DNA from 2 places in the Streptomyces sp. NPDC000878 genome. Region 1 is predicted to be linked to the other one. Evidence: riboswitches for the same ligand, from Rfam matches in the RefSeq annotation. Region 1 holds a riboswitch; the other holds the start of a gene.
What was found. A riboswitch is a leader RNA that binds a small molecule or an ion and turns the genes downstream of it on or off. The one in region 1 is predicted to bind glycine.

Region 1 (10,081 bases):
CGGAGGGTCAGCGCCCTCTGTTCCGGGACCAGGTCGGCGGTCCGGGCGGTGACGTTCCGGGAGGTCAGGGCGCGCCGTCTGTTGACCCTGCCCAGTCCGGGCGCATAGGTTTCGGGGAACCGTCAACCTCAAGTACGGGTGGAGAGTTTTCCTCCGACCCCTATGCGTCCAATGCCCCGGCGGGGCAGCCGCGGCAGGAGGATCCGTCGATGTCGGCCCTGGTGTGTACGAGGTGCGGTAACCGCAACGCGGAGAACAGCCGCTTCTGCTCCAACTGCGGTGCGCCGCTGCGAGCCGGGGCCACCCCCGAGCGTCCGTCGGAGACGACGTCCACGATCTCCATCTCCGGTATCGAGGCGTACGACGCCGAGGTCACCGGGCAGACGCAGATGCCGATGCTCTCGCCCGAGGCGCAGGCCGCAGTGGACGCGCTGCCGCTCGGGTCGGCGCTTCTGGTGGTGCGCCGCGGCCCGAACTCGGGCAGCCGCTTCCTCCTGGACGGCGAGCTGACCACGGCCGGGCGTCATCCGCAGAGCGACATCTTCCTGGACGACGTGACCGTGTCCCGTCGGCACGTGGAGTTCCGCCGAGGCCAGGACGGCATGTTCACGGTCTCCGATGTGGGCAGCCTCAACGGCACGTACGTCAACCGAGAGCGGATCGACTCTGTCGCCCTGTCGAACGGTGACGAGGTGCAGATCGGCAAGTACCGGCTGGTGTTCTACGCGAGCCAGCGGGGCTACTGACCCTCCTCCGGACCGAGTCCGGAGGGACCCCAGGGAAGGTCCATGCTTCAAACACCGAGCGGCGGTGCCGGCCACGGCATCGCCGCCGCGGACAGTGGGCTGATGAGCATCGGCACAGTGCTGAACGCGCTGCGCGACGAGTTCCCCGAAGTCACCATCTCCAAGATCCGTTTCCTGGAGTCGGAGGGGCTCATCGAGCCGCAGCGGACCCCTTCGGGGTACCGCAAGTTCAGCCCGGAGGACGTCGAGCGCCTCGGCCATGTCCTGAGAATGCAGCGGGACCACTATCTGCCCCTCAAGGTGATCAGGGAGTACCTGGACGCCATGGAGCGCGGGGAGGCCGTATCGCTCCCCACCGTGGGCCGTCAGCGGGACGGTGAGCCGAGCCTGGAGCCCGAGGGGCCCACAGCCGTCCGGATCGGCCGGGCGGAGCTGCTCGCCGCCGCCGGGATCGGCGACGAGGAACTCGAGGAGTGGCAGTCGTACGGGCTGGTCGTGCCGCTGCCCGACGGGGCGTACGACGCGGAGACGGTCACCGTCGCCGCGCTCGTCGCCGAGCTGGGGCGGTTCGGGATCGAGCCACGCCATCTGCGGGTGATGAAGGCCGCCGCCGACCGTGAGGCCGGCCTGGTCGACCAGGTGGTGGCCCCGCTCAGGCTCCACCGCAATCCGCAGACCAGGGCTCTCGCGGAGGCCCGAAGCAAGGAACTGGCGGGGCTCACGGTGAAGCTGCACGCGGCCCTGGTGCGGATCGCACTGGGAGTGCGGCAGCCCTGAGCGGAAAGGGCAAGCCGGAGGGCGGATCGGCCACCCGTTCCGTGCCCGACTACCCAAACGTCCCGGGCACGGCCTAGGGTTGCTGTGTGAACGAGCTCGATGTCGTAGGTGTCCGGGTCGAAATGCCCTCCAACCAACCGATCGTGCTTCTGCGGGAAGTGGGAGGCGACCGCTACCTCCCCATCTGGATCGGACCGGGGGAGGCGACGGCGATCGCCTTCGCCCAGCAGGGCATGGCCCCCGCACGACCGCTGACGCACGACCTGTTCAAGGACGTGCTGGAGGCCGTCGGCCAGGAGCTCACCGAAGTGCGCATCACGGACCTGCGCGAGGGTGTCTTCTACGCGGAGCTGGTGTTCGCCAGTGGGGTTGAAGTGAGTGCCCGCCCGTCCGACGCCATAGCGCTGGCGCTGCGCACCGGGACGCCGATCTACGGCAGCGACGGAGTGCTCGACGACGCCGGGATCGCGATCCCGGACGAGCAGGAGGACGAGGTGGAGAAGTTCCGCGAGTTCCTCGACCAGATCTCTCCCGAGGACTTCGGGACCAACAGTCAGTGAGCCCTGACGGCGACGGCTGACGAGGCTCGGGCGGCTCCACGGACCTGGTGGTCGGTGGAGCCTGTCCTTTTGCCCGGCGACGTCACGGATGATGGCAATTGCCAGCGGCGTGTGAGAGCGTCGTGCGGCCCTTGCGGAGCGCATTCGGCTAGCCTTTCCCCGCGGTGGGGTGCGGGAAACCACTCCTAGGGTGATTATCACTCGGCGTGCCGAGTGTGGCGATCGTTGACGCGCCCCTGGTGACTGCCTACCGTCGAGAAGGCAGGTCAAGGACGGAGGTCGGCGTGAGAAGCAGCGGCGACGGTACGGCTGGGGGTGCCCCCGGACGCGGTCTGGGGGAGAGCGGCCCGTACCCTCCCCCAGGCTCTCGGCTACGCTCGAGCTGGGGGGACCCCCATCACGGCAGCGCGGCCGATCACGTTCCGCCGCGGCCGACGGCTGTAGCAGGCGGCGGAGGGGCGACATCCATGGCGTCCGAGGAGATCGGCTACCGCGGTCCGACGGCGTGTGCGGCGGCCGGCATCACTTACCGCCAGTTGGACTACTGGGCGCGCACCGGGCTGGTCGAGCCGAGTGTGCGGCCCGCTCATGGGTCGGGGACGCAGCGGCTCTACAGCTTCCGGGACGTTGTCGTCCTGAAGATCGTGAAGCGCTTTCTCGACACCGGTGTCTCGTTGCAGAACATCCGTACGGCGGTCCAGCACCTGAGGGCGTGCGAGTTCCGGGATCTGGAGCGCCTGACGCTGATGAGCGACGGCGCGACCGTCTACGAGTGCACTTCCCCCGACGAGGTGCACGCGCTGCTCCAGGGCGGGCAGGGCATCTTCGGTATCGCCGTCGGTGTGGTGTGGCGGGACGTGGAAAGCGCTCTCTCGCAGCTGCATGGGGAGCGCGTCGACACCGGCGAGACGCTTGTCGGGCACAACCCCGCGGACGAGTTGGCGCGGCGGCGCAACCGGGCGGTCTGACCGCCCCTGCCTCGGTGTTCCGGGGCATTGTCAGTGGCGTAGGGCAGCATCGGACATGTGAGAAACGCGCCCACGATCCTGCATCTCGACATGGATGCCTTCTTCGCCTCGGCGGAGCAGGCGTCCAAGCCGAGTCTGCGCGGGAAGGCCGTGGTCGTGGGCGGGCTGGGGCCGCGCGGGGTGGTCGCGACCTGTTCGTACGAGGCGCGGGTGTTCGGGGTCCACTCCGCGATGCCAATGGCCCAGGCGCGGCGACTCGCGCCGAACGCCGCGTATCTCGTGCCGAGGTTCGGGTTCTACCGGTCGATCAGCGAGCAGGTCATGGCGCTGCTGCGGGCGCTGTCACCGCTGGTGGAGCCGCTCAGCCTGGACGAGGCGTTCGTGGATCTGGAGGCCGGGGAAGCGGCCTGGGACGAGGCGTCGGCGCGGCTGGCGGGGGCGAAGCTGCGCACTGACATACGGGCCGTCACGGGACTCACCGGGTCGGTGGGCCTCGCCGCCTCCAAGATGCTCGCGAAGATCGCCTCGGAGCAGGCCAAGCCGGACGGGCTGGTGCTGATCGAGCCCGGGACCGAGCGGGCGCTGCTCGGTCCCATGTCGGTGCGGATCCTGCCCGGGGTCGGGCCGACGACGGGCGACCATCTGCGGCGGGCCGGGATCAGTACGGTCGACGAGCTGGCCGAGGCGGGCGAGGACGAACTCGTACGGCTGCTGGGGAAGGCCCACGGGCACGGGCTGTACGCGATGGCGCTGGCGCACGACGAGCGGCCCGTGGTGGCCGAGCGGGAGACCAAGTCCGTGTCGGTCGAGGACACGTACGACGTGGACATCCACGACCGGGTCCGGGTGGGGACGGAAGTGCAGCGGCTCGCGGACCGGTGTGTGCGGCGGCTGCGCGGTGCCGGGCTGTCCGGGCGGACCATCGTCCTGAAGGTGCGGCGGTACGACTTCTCCACGCTGACCCGGTCCGAGACCCTCCGGGGGCCCACGGACGACCCCGGGGTGGTGCGGGAGGCGGCGGCCCGGCTACTGGAGTCGGTGGACACGACAGGTGGCGTGCGACTGCTCGGGGTCGGGGTGAGCGGCCTCGCCGACTTCACGCAGGAGGATCTGTTCGCCCAGGCCGCCGGGGAGCTGGCGGCCCTTGAGCTGGTGGAGGAGGCGGAGCACGAGGCCGTGGAGGACCAGGAGGCGCCTGCCGAGCGGCACTGGACCACGGGGCACGACGTACGGCATGGCGACTTCGGGCACGGGTGGGTGCAGGGGAGCGGGCTGGGGCGGGTGACCGTGCGGTTCGAGACGCCGGAGGCGGAGCAGCCGGGGCGGGTGCGGACGTTCCGTACCGACGATCCCGCGCTGGAGCCGGCGGATCCGCTGCCGTTGGTTTCCACCGGGCCCCGAAGACCCGAGGGTGTCGGGCCCGATCAGGAGTCGTCCGAGCCCGCCAGCTTGCCGAAGTCGTGGTCCGGGAACGGAGGAGGGGGCGCCAAGTCGAGACCGTAGTGGTGGTAGAGCTGGAGTTCCTGTTCCGGGGAGAGATGGCGGCCCACGCCGAAGTCGGGGGCGTCCTTGATCAGGGCCCGCTCGAAGGGGACGCGCAGCGTGCCGTCGATCAGTTCGCTGGGTTCAAGGGGTACGAAGGCGTCCCTGCTGAACAGCCCTGTCCGTATGGCTGCCCACTCCGGCACGCCCGTCGCGTCGTCGAGGTAGACCTCGTCGATCGTGCCGATCTTGGTGCCGTTGCGGTCGAAGGCCTTGCGGCCGATCAGGTGGCGCGGATCGATGTCGGTCTGCACGGCGGGCCCTCCGTATGGTCGCAACTCATCCGTAAGCACTACAAAAGAGCACTTCGGAGAAGGTGGCCACTCGAAGGTGTGTGCGTGGAGCCGCTGATAGGCTGGCCAGTGGCTGCTGACCCTGTGCGGGAGAGTCCTCCGGAACCTCGGAGGCGCCGAAGGAGCAACTCCTCCCCGGAATCTCTCAGGCCCCTGTACCGCACGGACGAGGTCACTCTGGAAAGCAGGGCGGAGTTCATGGTCTCCGCTCTCACCGACGGTGAAAACCGGGACGTCAGCGCGTTGGCAGCCCGGTGAAGCTCTCAGGTCGAGATGACAGAGGGGGAGGCCGTTCGGGCACCCGTGCCGTGGTGCCCCTCGAAGGTCGCAGACGACCAGGAGGCCTCCGTCATGACCGTCCACCGCACTTCGCTCGCCGTACTCGAACAGGGCACGCCCTTCGAGCGGCGCCACATCGGGCCTGATCGCGAGGACCGGGCCAAGATGCTCGCGCAGGTCGGATACGGCTCGCTCGACGAGCTGACGGCCGCAGCGGTCCCGGATGTGATCAGGAACGCCGACGCGCTGGACCTGCCGGGCGCCCGTACCGAGGCCGAGGTGCTGGCCGAGCTGCGGTCGCTGGCCGACCGGAACCAGGTGCTGGGGTCCATGATCGGGCTCGGGTACTACGGGACCTTCACCCCGCCCGTGATCCTGCGGAACGTGATGGAGAACCCGGCCTGGTACACCGCGTACACGCCGTACCAGCCGGAGATCTCGCAGGGGCGCCTCGAAGCGCTGCTGAACTTCCAGACCATGGTCGCCGACCTCACCGGGCTGCCCACCTCGGGTGCCTCGCTGCTCGACGAGGGCACCGCCGCCGCCGAGGCGATGGCGTTGTCGCGGCGCATGGGCAAGAACAAGAAGGGGCTCTTCCTCGTCGACGCGGACGCCCTGCCGCAGACCATCGCGGTCATTCAGACGCGGGCCGAGCCGGTCGGTGTCGAGGTCGTCGTTGCCGACCTGAGCGCCGGTATTCCGGACGACATCGCCGGGCGTGAGATCAACGGCGTGCTGCTTCAGTACCCGGGTGCTTCCGGTGCCGTACGGGATCTGAAGCCCGTCGTCGAGCAGGCGCACGGGCTCGGTGCCGTCGTCACCGTCGCCGCCGATCTGCTGGCCCTGACGCTGCTCACCTCGCCCGGTGAGCTCGGCGCGGACATCGCGGTCGGGACGACCCAGCGGTTCGGCGTGCCGATGGGCTTCGGCGGGCCGCACGCCGGATACATGGCCGTACGTGAGCAGTTCGCGCGCAGTCTGCCCGGGCGGCTCGTGGGTGTCTCCGTGGACGCGGACGGGCACAGGGCGTACCGGCTCGCTCTTCAGACGCGGGAGCAGCACATCCGCCGGGAGAAGGCCACCAGCAACATCTGTACGGCGCAGGTGCTGCTGGCCGTGATGGCCGGCATGTACGCCGTCCACCACGGGCCCGAGGGGCTGCGGACCATCGCCCGGCGCACCCACCGGTACGCCACGATCCTCGCCGCGGGGCTGACGGCGGGCGGTGTCGAGGTCGTCCACGGGGCCTACTTCGACACGGTGACCGTGCGGGTGCCCGGGAAGGCCGGCGAGGTCGCCGCAGCGGCGCGTGAGCACGGGGTCAATGTGCACCTCGTCGACGCCGACCTGCTGTCGGTCTCCTGCGACGAGACCACCACGCGGGCTCACCTGGGCGCCGTATGGACCGCGTTCGGGGTCGAGGGCGACATCGAGGCGCTCGACGCGGGTGCCGAGGACACGCTGCCGGGCGCGCTGCTGCGTACCGACGACGTGCTCACGCACCCCGTCTTCCACCAGTACCGCTCCGAGACCGCGATGCTGCGCTACCTGCGTCGGCTCGCCGACCGTGACTACGCGCTCGACCGGGGCATGATCCCGCTGGGCTCCTGCACCATGAAGCTCAACGCGACCACCGAGATGGAGCCGGTCACCTGGCCCGAGTTCGGCCAGCTGCACCCCTTCGCGCCCGCCGAGCAGGCGCAGGGTTATCTGACGCTCATCCGTGAGCTGGAGGAGCGGCTCGCCGAGGTCACCGGGTACGACAAGGTGTCGCTCCAGCCGAACGCCGGTTCGCAGGGCGAGCTGGCCGGGTTGCTCGCCGTACGCGGATACCACCGCGCCAACGGGGACGAGCAGCGGACGGTCTGTCTGATTCCGTCGTCCGCGCACGGGACCAACGCGGCCAGTGCCGTCATGGCCGGGATGAAGGTCGTCGTCGTGAAGACCGCCGGGGACGGTGAGATCGACGTCGAGGATCTGCGGGCGAAGATCGAGCAGTACCGCGACGAGCTGTCGGTGCTGATGATCACGTACCCGTCCACGCACGGGGTGTTCGAGGAGCATGTCGCCGACATCTGCGCGCAGGTGCACGAGGCCGGCGGGCAGGTGTACGTCGACGGGGCCAACCTCAACGCGCTGGTGGGGCTGGCCAAGCCGGGGCACTTCGGCGGGGATGTCTCGCATCTCAATCTGCACAAGACGTTCTGCATTCCGCACGGGGGCGGCGGTCCCGGAGTCGGGCCGGTGGGTGTTCGGGAGCACCTTGCGCCGTATCTCCCCAACCACCCCCTGCAGCCCGCGGCCGGGCCCGAGACGGGTGTGGGGCCGATCTCGGCGGCGCCCTGGGGTTCGGCGGGCATTCTGCCGATCTCGTGGGCGTACGTCCGGCTGATGGGCGGCGAGGGGCTCAAGCGGGCCACGCAGGTGGCCGTGCTGAGCGCCAACTACATCGCCAAGCGGCTGGAGCCGCACTACCCGGTGCTCTACACCGGGCCCGGCGGGCTCGTCGCGCACGAGTGCATCATCGATCTGCGGCCGATCAGCAAGGCCACGGGCGTGAGCGTCGACGACATCGCCAAGCGGCTCATCGACTACGGCTTCCACGCGCCGACGATGTCGTTCCCGGTGGCCGGGACGCTGATGATCGAGCCGACCGAGTCCGAGGACCTGGGTGAGCTGGACCGGTTCTGCGCGGCGATGATCGCCATTCGCGGCGAGATCGAGAAGGTCGGCGCGGGCGAGTGGCCGGCCGACGACAACCCGCTGCGGAACGCGCCGCACACCGCCGCCGCGCTCGGCGGGGAGTGGACGCACGCCTACACGCGCGAGGAGGCGGTCTTCCCGGCCGGGGTCTCGGCGGCCGACAAGTACTGGCCGCCGGTGCGCCGGATCGACCAGGCCTTCGGTGACCGGAACCTGGTCTGTTCCTGCCCGCCGCTGGACGCCTACGAGGAGTAGTCGACCTCGGACACACGTCGGGGCCGGTTCGCAGTGGATGTCTGCGGGCCGGCCCCTCTTTGTCTGTTCTGCTGTTCGGGCAGGCGCTCCTGGCGTCCGGAGGCTGCCCTTCGTGCGCGGCCGTCAGGCGGCCGTCATCACCGGTCCGGCGCCCGCCGGGCGGTGCGGGGCGATGATCTGGCCGTCGGGCAGTAGCTCACCGGTGTCCTCGAAGAGGAGAACGCCGTTGCACAGCAGGCTCCATCCCTGTTCCGGGTGGTGCGCCGTCAGGCGGGCGGACTCCCGGTCGGTGGAGTGAGCTGTCGGGCACGGTGGCTGGTGCTGGCACATTGATGGGATCTTTCGCTCTGTCGTGGAGTGTGAGATGGCTGTGGTGTCTGTCCTGCGGCTCGAAGCACTGTTCATGGCCGCCCCCGTTGGGAAAGTCGGTTCGAAACCAGTGTTGCTCTACGGGCGTCAATCCGCAGGTATTTAGCCGCACCGCTTCTCACAGGTTCAAGACGCATCACCCGGGCGGACGGTTCAGCCCAACTGGGCTGTCCGTTCGGGTGGTTCTTGGGGGCCGGAAAGGGCTAGTCCGGACGGGCCGCAAACCCTTAATGGCTCGTACGAGCGTATTGGCGCGCGAAAGAGCGACGTACCCCGCTGCCGGGAATTCGGCGGCGGGGTACGCGGGAATACGGAGAGTGCCGTGCCGTGTGCGTTCAGGCGGGAGAACTCAGCAGCGGGGCCGGAGTCACCCGATGGGTCAGGACCGGGAGCAGTTCGGCGACCCGGTGCGGACGGTGGGCGGCGATGCCGGGCGGGGCCGGCGCCAGCGGGACGAGCAGGTCGGTCGCGGCGGGGTGGCCCTCGGCCGCGTCGGCGGTGATGTCGCCGTGCAGCCAGAGCGTCAGCATGTACAGCTCGGGGACGGACAGCAGGCGTGCCTGGTAGGGCTGCTTCATCGTCTCGGCCTGGCGCAGGGCGCGCTCGGTGGAGGCGATGTAGGGGCCTTCGAAGAAGTGCGAGAAGGCCCAGCCGTCGGGGGTCAGTGTGGTCTCCGCCGCGGCCACCGCGCGGTCGCCGCAGCGGATCAGGAAGCGCCACCCGGTCAGCCGGGTGGTGGGGGTGCCCGCGGGGGTGATCCGGTCGAGGACGTGCACGGGCAGGGGGAGTTCGGGGGTGGCTGGTCCCTGGGCGGTGCGCAGGGCCGGGGTGCGTGCCTCGCGGACCGCGGTGGGGGAACCGAGTGCCGTGAGGATGGTGCGCAGTGCTGGCGCGGGAGCCGGGGGGACATGCAGCGGCATGGTGGGACGCCTCTCATTCGACAGGCAGGGTGGCGCGAGGGCGGGGGCGGACGGCGCTGTCAGCTCTCGAAGTCTCTCGGGGTCAAAGAGGCGGGGGCCGGATGCGCTGGCGGGGGTGCGGCCTGCCGCACGTCACCTGGACGGCAGGACCCAGGACCTGGGCGCCGACTCTCTGCCTTGTTCGCGGAGTTTATACGACACGTGTTCTGACTGTGTTTCGTCTAACCGTTTCCCGCGTGAAGAACAAGGGTCTATTCGGTCGGCGTTGCGTGGTGTTTCCACCGATTCTCGGCCCGTCGCACCGCGGTGACCTCGGTATACGCGCCTGAGGCGGTCGGCCAATTGTCGTCGGCGTTTTTCACGAGTTCGCAACTGCGCGAAACTGTCGAGTCGTTTGTCCGCACAAAGTCTGTCGCGCCATGCCGGACGAATGTGCCTCCGGTCATATGGGCCAGCGTAGCGGGCCACGGGCGCGCGTGGGACGTTATCAATCCCGCTGGGTGGGCATCATCCCACGTGACCCGGGACATCAGTGGCCGGATCTTCGGCCTGCCCATTCGAGGAAGGACGCTTCGATGGGGGAGAAGGTCGTGGCGGGGCAGTTCGACCTGTCCGATCGCCAGCGCTACCGCGCCAAGCTCCGGCAGTGCCTGACGGGGCTGGAGCGGC
Region 2 (10,081 bases), on a different contig from region 1:
GGTCTGCACCGAGACCTTGTCGATCGCGTACTGCACGGCCTTGCGGCACTCGACGTTGTCGAACGGCTTCAGCTTGGTGTTGATCGCCAGGTAGACGAGACGGCCACCGTAGCTGTTGTCGGTGCTGGCCTTCTTGTCGGCGTTGTTGACGACATCCGCCTGGGTCGCGGCCTGGACACCCGTACCACCCAGGTCGATCGCGTTGCCGGCCTGGACGTCCTGGTCGATGGTCTCCGCGTTGACCTTCAGGTTGACCACGATCTTGTCCGGGTACTGCTTGCGCAGCGGGTCGGTCGCGGCGTCCCAGTTCTTGTTGCGGACGAGGACGACCTGCTTGCCCTCGTCGTAGCTCTGGAACTGGTACGAGCCCGAGGACACGATGCTCTTGACGTAGTCGATGCCCTTGTCCTTGGCCTGGGGCACCGGAGCCGTCTGCGGCGTCGCGACCAGGTAGTCGAACTCCTGGAAGGGCCGGTTGAGCTTGAACGCGATCGTGGTGTCGTCCGGCGTCTCGATGGACGCCAGACCCTCGGCGCTCTTGTCCTTGTACGGACCCTTGTACTTGTCGCCGCCCTCCAGGAACTGCTGGAAGTAGTTCGGGCCGAGGGAGAGCACGTCACGCGCGAAGTTGGAGCGCTCGACGGCGTACTTGACGTCCTTCGAGGTGATCGCGGTGCCGTCCTGGTACTTCAGCCCCGAACGGAGCTTGTACGTCCAGGTCTTGCCGCCGTCGCTCGGCACACCGGCGCTCGCGGCGAGGTCCGGGACCAGCTCGTTGCCCTTGTCGCCCGCAGCGGGCTTGAAGGTCATCAGCGGGCGGGCGTACAGCCTGCTGAAGTTGTACATGTACGCGTAGTACGTGTTGCCGGGGTCGAAGGAGTCCGGGACATCGGAGTACTCGTAGGTGACCGTGCCCCCCTTCTGGGTGGAGGCGTTGACGACGTCCTTGGTCGCTGCGTTGGCCCCAGCCGCCTTGGTGCCGTCCGTCGAATCGTCTTCGGCTTTGCTGCAGCCTGCGAGCAGCAGGCTCACAGTTCCGATTGCCGCAACCGCGGCCAGCCCTGACCTTCGCATGATGGTCTGCTTCTCCTCCATTGTTGGAAACTTGCTGAACTCCCGTTGCGGCCGCATCAGCGGCTGCGCGGGTCGAGAGCGTCCCGGAGACCGTCGCCGAGCAGGTTGAACGCCAGGACGGTCACGAAGATGGCAAGGCCGGGCACGATCATGAACTGCGGGTCGACCTGGTAGTAGACGACCGCCTGGTTGAGCATTCCGCCCCAGGAAGCCTGCGGGGGCTGGATGCCGACGCCGAGGAAGCTGAGGGAGGCCTCGAAGAGGATGTTGGTCGGGATGAGCAGCGTCGAGTAGACGATGATCGGGCCGACCAGGTTCGGCAGCAGCTCCCGGAAGAGGATGTACGGCCCCTTGGCGCCCATGCCCCGGGAGGCGTCCACGAACTCGCGCTCACGCAGGGCCAGCGTCTGGCCGCGGACAATGCGTCCCAGGTAGGGCCAGTTGAAGAAGCCGATGACGAAGATCAGCACGCTGATGTGGAGCGGCAGCCCTTCGAGGCCGAACGCGCCGCCCTGGAGCGTGGCGGAGATGGCGATGGCGAAGAGCAGCAGGGGGAAGGCGAGGAAGGTGTCCATCAGCCGGCTGATGATCGTGTCGACCCGGCCGCCGTAGTAGCCGGCGACGACGCCGAGGATCGTGCCGATCACGTTGGACAGGATCGTGGCGCCGAACGCGACGACCAGCGAGACCCAGGAGCCCTCCAGGATGCGGGTGGCGATGTCGCGCCCGAACTTCGGTTCGACACCGAGCGGGTGGTCCCAGCTCATGCCGCCGAAGTCACTCTTGGGGAGGGAGGTGTTGGGGTCGATCAGGTCCTGGTTGAAGGCGTTGGGGTCGAGGCCGAACAGCGCCTGGATGGGCCGCGAGAGGATCGCGATCAGCACCAGCAGGATGACGATCACACCGCCGGCGACCGCCACCTTGTCCCGCTTGAAGCGGGACCAGGCGATCTGCCCCAGGGAACGGCCCTCGATCTGCCCCTTACCGGCACCGGCGAGCACAGCCTCCGGCTGTGCCTCGGCTGCCGCTGCGGTGGTCTCGATCGGTGCGGTCACAGTGACCCGACCCCTCTCGCCGGTGGTGACCGGCCTACGCCTGCCGCGTGTCCGCGGCTTGATTCACTTGCTCGCCGGTGTACCGGCCGATCTTGCTTGTCCTGCTTGACAGTCTGTGCTGATTAGTCGACTTAACCATGCGCTGTCGGCCACTCGGACCGACGCCCCCATCGTCTGACAGGCGAGTCTTCAGCGATTCGGCGATCACGCGGAAGGTCTGTCGGCGAAAGTATGCGCAACCGTGATGCTGTCCTGGGGATTCCGTTATCCGAACAGCGGGTAACGGCCGCCGGACGCGGGGCAGTTGAGACAGAAAGGGCATATGGATACTATCGCGACGATCCGCCGCGATCTACGCGCGAAGACCGTGGCGCGCGGGTTCGGCCGTCCGCGTGATGATCCGCTCAGTAACGACCGCGGGCGGGCGGATACCCGTACCCCGCGGCCGGAGCCTGGGGCGCCTGGGGCGGGGCGGCGATCGCGTGGGCCTCGCGGTCGTAGAACGGGCGGGCGTTCGCGCGGAGCCACATCACGACCGGATCCTGCTCGTCCGACATCGCGACCGTCGACACCGGCAGCCCGTCGGGGACCGCCCCTATCGACTGCTGCATCATCGCGCGCACCGAGTCCACGGCCGGTGGCGAGGTGTCGTACACATCGAGGCCGATGGCGAGATACGGCGCCCCGAGCGCCGGCTGCACCCAGGCGCGGCGCAGCGAGCGGACCGCCGGGGTGCGGTGGGCGTTCTGCGAGAGGAGGGCGTAGAACTGCGGGATCTCGATGCCGGGTTCGGCGAGGCGCAGAGGCCCTGCGGGCTGGCGTTCCAGGCCCGCCGCGATGCGGCGCAGATCGAGCCAGGGGATGCCGACGCCGCCGCCCGGGGAGTGCGGGTTGAGCCAGAGGCCGTACTGGTCCGGGTAGAGGGTGCGGGCCACGTCGAGGCCGTCGACCACCTCGTACGACCTGTTCCAGCCGCTGACCGACAGCTCCTGGGCGGAGGTCACGCAGGGGGCGTAGCCGTACCCCTCGACCTGCATGTTTCCGTACTGGGCGTCCGGGGAGCCGGCCTGGCCGTGCCAGAGCAGCATCCAGATCTGGCCGGAGGACGGGGTCGCGAGGGCGCGCAGGAGTGCCTCGTAGGCGTCGTAGCGCCCGGGCGTGACTTGGCGCAGCATGTGCTCGACCTGACCGGCCGCGGCCGTGCCCGACGCGCTCACCATTACCGCCCCTTCGTTTACCCCTACCGAGTTGTGCGTTTCTTAGCTTAATCGGCGCCGCTGACAGACACGGTCTGTGGAAGGCGCCCAAGAACTCGTGACTTGCTGATTTTCGGCGGCTGCGGACCATCGTGGCTGGTCGCGCAGTTCCCCGCGCCCCTAGGGGGTTGCCCCTGGGGCAAGTTCATCAGTAACCGTGCTGATAGAAGGGGCGGACTCGCTCCCTCAGCCAGTCGGTCACCGGGTCCTGGGCCGCGTCCAGGAAGAGGAGGTTCACCGGCCAGGGGGAGCCCACTTGGCCCAGGGCTCTTCCTACCGCGTCCATGGGGATGGTGCGGGCCACCGGGTCCCAGGGGGAGAGTTCGACGCCGATGAACATGACGGGGGCGGACGTCTCGATGGTCGCGAGGCAGCGGCGGGCCGTGCGGACGACGCCCGTGCCGGCGAACTCCGCTGCCGTGGCGGTGAGGAAGTCGACCGGGTCCTCCTGCCAGTCGGGCTCGTAGAGGCGGACCCGTCCGCCGCCGGCGGCGCCGTCGAGGACGGTGCGGCCGGAGCGGCAGAGTTCGGCGACGGCCGGCGGGGGCAGCGGGACGCCGACCACGCCGTCCGGGTTCATGGCGATGCCGACCTGGGGCGGGAGGCCCCGGGCGAACTCGACGGCGGGGGCCACGGTGTACGCCATGTGGCCGCCGACGACCTGCCGGAACTGTTCCTCCGAGCTGAAGACCGGTACGTACGCCTGGCCTCCGATGTCCATCGTGGGCAGGTCGAGGGGGCCGGAGTGGGGGCCGCCGCCGGACGGGAGGGGGACCCAGACGAAGCTGCGGCCGAGGACCTCGACGATCCGGGCGCCCGCGCCGGGGACGCCGAGGGACGCCGAGAGCACCTCCTCCAGCTCGTTGCCGGGCCACCCGCCGTGCGAGTGGGGGTGCGCCTGTGCGGGGAAACCCCCGGGAAAGTCCGGGGGGAAGTCCGCCGGGATGTCCATCTGCTGCCTACCGCCTGCTGTGAACCGCTGCCTTGAGTCCCTTAATGGGCAAAACCCTAACCGGCCCCGGCGACGACGTCGGTCAGTCCGCGAAGTCGATCCTGCGCAGGGTGTCCGCCGCGTCCCGGTCGATCAGGACCGCCGAGCCGCAGCCCTCCGGCAGGTTCCCCTTCTCCACCGAGCGCAGCAGCCGCGAGGCGGCCTGGCGGTGGCGCAGGAACGCGTACCGCGAGACGCCCCGGCCGCGCTCGCGCTGGCCCTCCAGGGCCTCGCCGGGGGTGACGTCGAGGAGGAGCAGGTGGAGGGTGCCGCCCCGGCGGCGGGCCTCGCGGGCCAGCCAGCCGCGCACCCAGGCCTGCGTACCGCAGTCGTGCACGACGACCCCGGCGCCGGAGCGCAGGGCGCGGCGCAGTCCGGCGTAGTGGGCGAGGCGGACGAGGGGGCGGTAGACGGCGTAGGGGAGGAAGGCGGGCGTACGGGCGTCCCAGCGGTCGCGGGTGTTCTGGGAGTCGATGCCGGGGCCGCGCACCGCCCGGCGCATCAGCGTGGACTTGCCGCTGCCTGGCAGGCCGGTGACCACGACGAGGTCGCGGGCGCCGAAGGTGAGGCCGTGCGGGCTGTGGCCCGAGCGCTCCCGCAGATCGCGGATCACGGGTGCCGGGCGCGGGGCGCAGGCCTCCCGGGCGGGGGCGGCCGGCTGCGCGGGCAGCGCGTCGGTCAGTGCGAGGGCTGAGGTCGTCGCGTACGCCGTGGTCCTGTTCACCGTGATCGTCCTCCCATGGGGTCGGGAAGTACCGTCCCCGTCGAGTGTAAAGAGAAGGTAATACGCGGTGTCTCTCGTTTGGGTCCGCTTACTGCAACAGGCCTGCTACAGGGCCATATGTGCGCCTGTGGCATGACTGTGCCTCCTCTGTGAAGGGTCCCCCTGCCGTGCCGAAGGAATGCGTGCGATGATGTGCCCGCCAACTGCATACCGGCCGCTTGAATCCGCGCGGGAGAGTTCCGGACACCTACGGGTGGCCGGGCGCCGAAGGAGCAAGTCCCTCCCTTGAATCTCTCAGGCCCCGTACCGCGCGGGCGAGGCACATCTGAAAAGCGGGCTGCCGGTCCTGTGACCAGCGGCTCCACCCACGGTGCAAGCCATGTCCTTCATGGCGAACCTCTCAGGTTCCGATGACAGATGGGGAGGAACGACCTCGCCGTCATGCCCTGGGAGCACAACCGATGAGCAGTAGCCCCGTTCCGCGTACGACCGCGCTCGATGCCCTGCATCGCGCGCTCGGCGCGACGATGACCGACTTCGCCGGCTGGGACATGCCCCTGCGGTACGGCTCCGAGCGCGACGAGCATGTCGCGGTGCGTACCCGGGCCGGTCTCTTCGACCTCTCCCACATGGGCGAGATCACCGTGACGGGGCCGGAGGCCGCCGCGCTCCTCGACTACGCCCTCGTCGGGAACATCGGGTCCGTCGCCGTCGGCCGCGCCCGCTACACCATGATCTGCCGGGCCGACGGCGGCATCCTGGACGACCTGATCGTCTACCGCCTGGCCGAGACCGAATACCTGGTGGTGGCCAACGCCGGCAACGCGCAGATCGTGCTCGATGCTCTGCTGGAGCGGTCCGACAGCTTCGACGCGGTGGTCCGCGACGACCGGGACGCCTACGCGCTGATCGCCGTGCAGGGCCCGGAGTCCCCCGGCATCCTCGCCTCCCTCACCGACGCCGATCTCGACGGCCTGAAGTACTACGCGGGCCTGCCCGGCACGGTCGCCGGTGTCCCCGCCCTCATCGCGCGCACCGGATACACCGGCGAGGACGGCTTCGAGCTGTTCGTGTCGCCGGGCGACGCCGAGAAGGTGTGGCAGGCGCTGACCGACGCGGGTGCGCCCGTCGGGCTCGTCCCCTGCGGTCTGTCCTGCCGGGACACGCTCCGCCTGGAGGCGGGCATGCCGCTGTACGGGCACGAGCTGACGACCTCCCTGACCCCCTTCGACGCCGGGCTCGGCCGGGTCGTCAAGTTCGAGAAGGCGGGCGACTTCGTGGGCCGCGCGGCTCTGCGCGAGGCCGCCGAGCGCGCCTCGTACGAGCCGCCGCGGGTCCTCGTCGGCCTGGTCGCAGAGGGCCGTCGCGTCCCACGCGCGGGGTACGAGGTCGTCGCCGACGGCCGGGTGATCGGCGAGGTCACCTCGGGCGCCCCCTCCCCCACCCTCGGCAAGCCGATCGCGATGGCGTACGTCGACGCCACGCACGCGGCGCCGGGCACAGCGGGCGTGGGCGTGGACATCCGGGGCAGCCACGAGCCGTACGAGGTCGTGGCGCTGCCGTTCTACAAGCGTCAGAAGTAAGCCGGGTTTTTTGTCGCTCCGTCGTCATGAGCAGGCCGTGTCCTGACCGCTCATGGACAGCCCCTGTAGTACCCCATGCATGACCAGTCCCCCGCATACAGGAGAATTCAGGCCATGAGCAACCCCCAGCAGCTGCGCTACAGCAAGGAGCACGAGTGGCTGTCGGGCGCCGAGGACGGCGTCTCGACGGTCGGTATCACCGAGCACGCGGCCAACGCGCTCGGCGATGTCGTGTACGTCCAGCTTCCCGAGGTAGGTGCCACGGTGACCGCGGGCGAGACCTGCGGTGAGCTGGAGTCGACCAAGTCCGTCAGCGACCTGTACTCCCCGGTCTCCGGTGAGGTCACCGAGGTCAACGAGGACGTCTCCAACGACCCGTCGTTGGTGAACTCCGCCCCCTTCGAGGGCGGCTGGCTCTTCAAGGTGCGCGTCGCGGAGGAGCCGGGCGACCTGCTCTCCGCGGACGAGTACACCGCGTTCTCCGGCAGCTGAGCCCCCAGGCGTAAGGACGTAACTGACCCATGTCGCTTCTGAACACTCCCCTGCACGAGCTGGACCCGGACGTCGCCGCCGCCGTCGACGCCGAGCTGCACCGTCAGCAGTCCACCCTGGAGATGATCGCCTCGGAGAACTTCGCTCCGGTCGCGGTCATGGAGGCCCAGGGCTCGGTCCTCACCAACAAGTACGCCGAGGGTTACCCCGGCCGCCGCTACTACGGCGGCTGCGAGCACGTCGACGTCGCCGAGCAGATCGCGATCGACCGGGTCAAGGAGCTGTTCGGCGCCGAGTACGCCAACGTCCAGCCGCACTCGGGCGCCTCCGCCAACCAGGCCGCGCTGTTCGCGCTGGCCCAGCCCGGCGACACCATCCTCGGCCTGGACCTGGCGCACGGCGGCCACCTCACCCACGGGATGCGGCTGAACTTCTCCGGCAAGCAGTTCAATGTGGTCGCCTACCACGTGGACGAGGCCGGTCTTGTCGACATGGCCGAGCTGGAGCAGCTCGCCAAGGAGCACCGCCCGAAGGTGATCATCGCGGGCTGGTCGGCGTACCCGCGTCAGCTGGACTTCGCGGAGTTCCGCCGCATCGCGGACGAGGTGGGCGCGTACCTCTGGGTCGACATGGCGCACTTCGCCGGTCTGGTGGCGGCGGGCCTGCACCCGAACCCGGTGCCGTACGCCGATGTCGTCACCTCGACGACCCACAAGACGCTGGGCGGCCCGCGCGGCGGGATCATCCTGGCGAAGCAGGAGTTCGCGAAGAAGCTGAACTCGTCGGTCTTCCCGGGCTTCCAGGGCGGCCCCCTGGAGCACGTCATCGCGGCGAAGGCCGTCTCCTTCAAGGTCGCGGCGAGCGAGGACTTCAAGGAGCGCCAGCAGCGTACGGTGGACGGCGCCCGCATCCTGGCCGAGCGCCTGGTGCGCGCGGACGTCGGTGAGCACGGTGTGTCCGTCCTGTCCGGCGGTACGGACGTCCATCTGGTCCTCGTCGACCTGCGGAACTCCGAGCTGGACGGCAAGCAGGCCGAGGACCGTCTCCACGAGGTCGGCATCACCGTCAACCGGAACGCCATCCCGAACGACCCGCGTCCCCCGATGGTGACGTCGGGCCTGCGGATCGGTACGCCGGCCCTCGCGACCCGCGGCTTCACGGCCGAGGACTTCACCGAGGTCGCGGACGTCATCGCGGAGACCCTGAAGGCGCCCGCTCCCTTCGGGGAGGTCGACGCCGCCAGCCTGAAGGCCCGCGTGAAGGCGCTGGCCGACAAGCACCCGCTGTACCCCGGTCTCAACAAGTAGTTTTTCCCGGCGGGGGCACCCGACGCCGTGTGCCCCCGCCCTCTCTGGAGGAGTCCCCGTGGCCGTATCCGTCTTCGACCTGTTCTCGATCGGCATCGGCCCGTCCAGCTCCCACACGGTCGGCCCCATGCGCGCGGCCCGGCTGTTCGCCCGCCGACTGCGCAACGAAGAGGTCCTCGGGGCGGTGGCGTCGGTCCGGGCGGAGCTGTACGGCTCGCTCGGCGCGACCGGCCACGGGCACGGCACGCCCAAGGCGGTGCTGCTCGGCCTGGAGGGCGCCTCACCGCGCACGGTGGACGTGGAGGGCGCGGACGTACGGGTGGAGCAGATCAAGGAGTCGGGTCGGCTTAGGCTCCTCGACGACCACGAGATCAACTTCTCCTTCGACGACGACCTGGTCCTGCACCGCCGTAAGACACTCCCCTACCACGCCAACGGCATGACCCTGTGGGCGTACGACGCCTCGGGTGAGGAGCTGTTGTCGAAGACGTACTACTCGGTGGGCGGCGGATTCGTCGTCGACGACGACGCGGTCGGCGCGGACCGGATCAAGCTCGACGACACGGCGCTGAAGTACCCCTTCCGCACGGGCGACGAGCTGCTGCGCCTGGCGAAGGAAACAGGCCTGTCGATCTCCGCGCTGATGCTGGAGAACGAGCGGGCCTGGCGCACCGAGGACGAGATCCGCTCCGGGCTGCTGGACATCTGGCGGGTGATGCAGGCGTGCGTGTCACGCGGCATGTCCCGCGAGGGCATCCTGCCGGGCGGCCTGCGGGTACGCCGTCGCGCGGCCATGTCGGCGCGTCAACTCCGGGCGGAGGGCGAGCCGTTGGCCCGCGCGATGGAGTGGATCACGCTGTACGCGATGGCCGTGAACGAGGAGAACGCGGCGGGCGGCCGGGTCGTGACGGCCCCGACGAACGGCGCCGCGGGCATCATCCCGGCGGTCCTGCACTACTACATCAACTTCGCGGCGGGCGGTGCCTCCGAAGGAGAAAAGGAGGACGGCGTGGTCCGCTTCATGCTGGCCGCCGGCGCGATCGGCATGCTGTTCAAGGAGAACGCGTCCATCTCCGGCGCGGAGGTCGGCTGCCAGGGCGAGGTCGGCTCCGCCTGCTCGATGGCGGCGGGCGCGCTGGCGGAGGTACTGGGCGGCTCCCCCGAACAGGTCGAGAACGCGGCCGAGATCGGCATGGAACACAACCTCGGCCTGACCTGCGACCCGGTCGGCGGCCTCGTCCAGATCCCGTGCATCGAACGCAACGGCATGGCCGCGGTGAAGGCCGTCACGGCGGCACGGATGGCGATGCGGGGGGACGGCTCGCACAAGGTGTCCCTGGACAAGGTCATCAAGACGATGAAGGAGACGGGGGCCGACATGAGCGTCAAGTACAAGGAGACCGCGCGCGGGGGCCTCGCGGTCAACATCATCGAGTGCTGAGGGGGTGGGCCCTGACCAGCGCGTTCTTATCTTTCAGCGCTGTCAGGGCCTTCCCTGCTCACGCGGTGGAAAGTCCCTGGGGAATCCCACGGAACAGGCATCCGACCTGGGGATTCGTGACACCCTCGATCACCGCTCCTCTTCGCCCAGGCCGCCGA

Region 2: linked by a shared signal. The riboswitch ahead of gcvT (glycine cleavage system aminomethyltransferase GcvT) and the one ahead of gcvP (aminomethyl-transferring glycine dehydrogenase) in region 1 are both predicted to bind glycine.

Annotation. Positions count from the first base shown of each region.
Region 1 covers NZ_JBSFMT010000114.1:5,955-16,035, forward strand. Annotated here, with positions in the region: gene ACWDR4_RS47100 (FHA domain-containing protein) at 1-746, shown strand, start outside; gene ftsR (transcriptional regulator FtsR) at 789-1,523, shown strand; gene ACWDR4_RS47110 (bifunctional nuclease family protein) at 1,610-2,083, shown strand; gene ACWDR4_RS47115 (MerR family transcriptional regulator) at 2,368-3,051, shown strand; gene ACWDR4_RS47120 (DNA polymerase IV) at 3,109-4,554, shown strand; gene ACWDR4_RS47125 (PRC-barrel domain-containing protein) at 4,476-4,847, opposite strand; glycine riboswitch at 4,964-5,057, shown strand; gene gcvP (aminomethyl-transferring glycine dehydrogenase) at 5,238-8,123, shown strand; gene ACWDR4_RS47135 (DUF5999 family protein) at 8,247-8,453, opposite strand; gene ACWDR4_RS47140 (hypothetical protein) at 8,828-9,412, opposite strand; gene ACWDR4_RS47145 (glutamate--cysteine ligase) at 9,988-10,081, shown strand, end outside.
Region 2 covers NZ_JBSFMT010000025.1:58,345-68,425, reverse strand. Annotated here, with positions in the region: gene ACWDR4_RS22845 (ABC transporter substrate-binding protein) at 1-1,074, opposite strand, end outside; gene ACWDR4_RS22840 (ABC transporter permease) at 1,131-2,129, opposite strand; gene ACWDR4_RS22835 (enhanced serine sensitivity protein SseB C-terminal domain-containing protein) at 2,534-3,346, opposite strand; gene ACWDR4_RS22830 (enhanced serine sensitivity protein SseB) at 3,534-4,337, opposite strand; gene ACWDR4_RS22825 (AAA family ATPase) at 4,420-5,106, opposite strand; glycine riboswitch at 5,320-5,419, shown strand; glycine riboswitch at 5,420-5,527, shown strand; gene gcvT (glycine cleavage system aminomethyltransferase GcvT) at 5,562-6,683, shown strand; gene gcvH (glycine cleavage system protein GcvH) at 6,798-7,175, shown strand; gene glyA (serine hydroxymethyltransferase) at 7,205-8,482, shown strand; gene ACWDR4_RS22805 (L-serine ammonia-lyase) at 8,541-9,923, shown strand.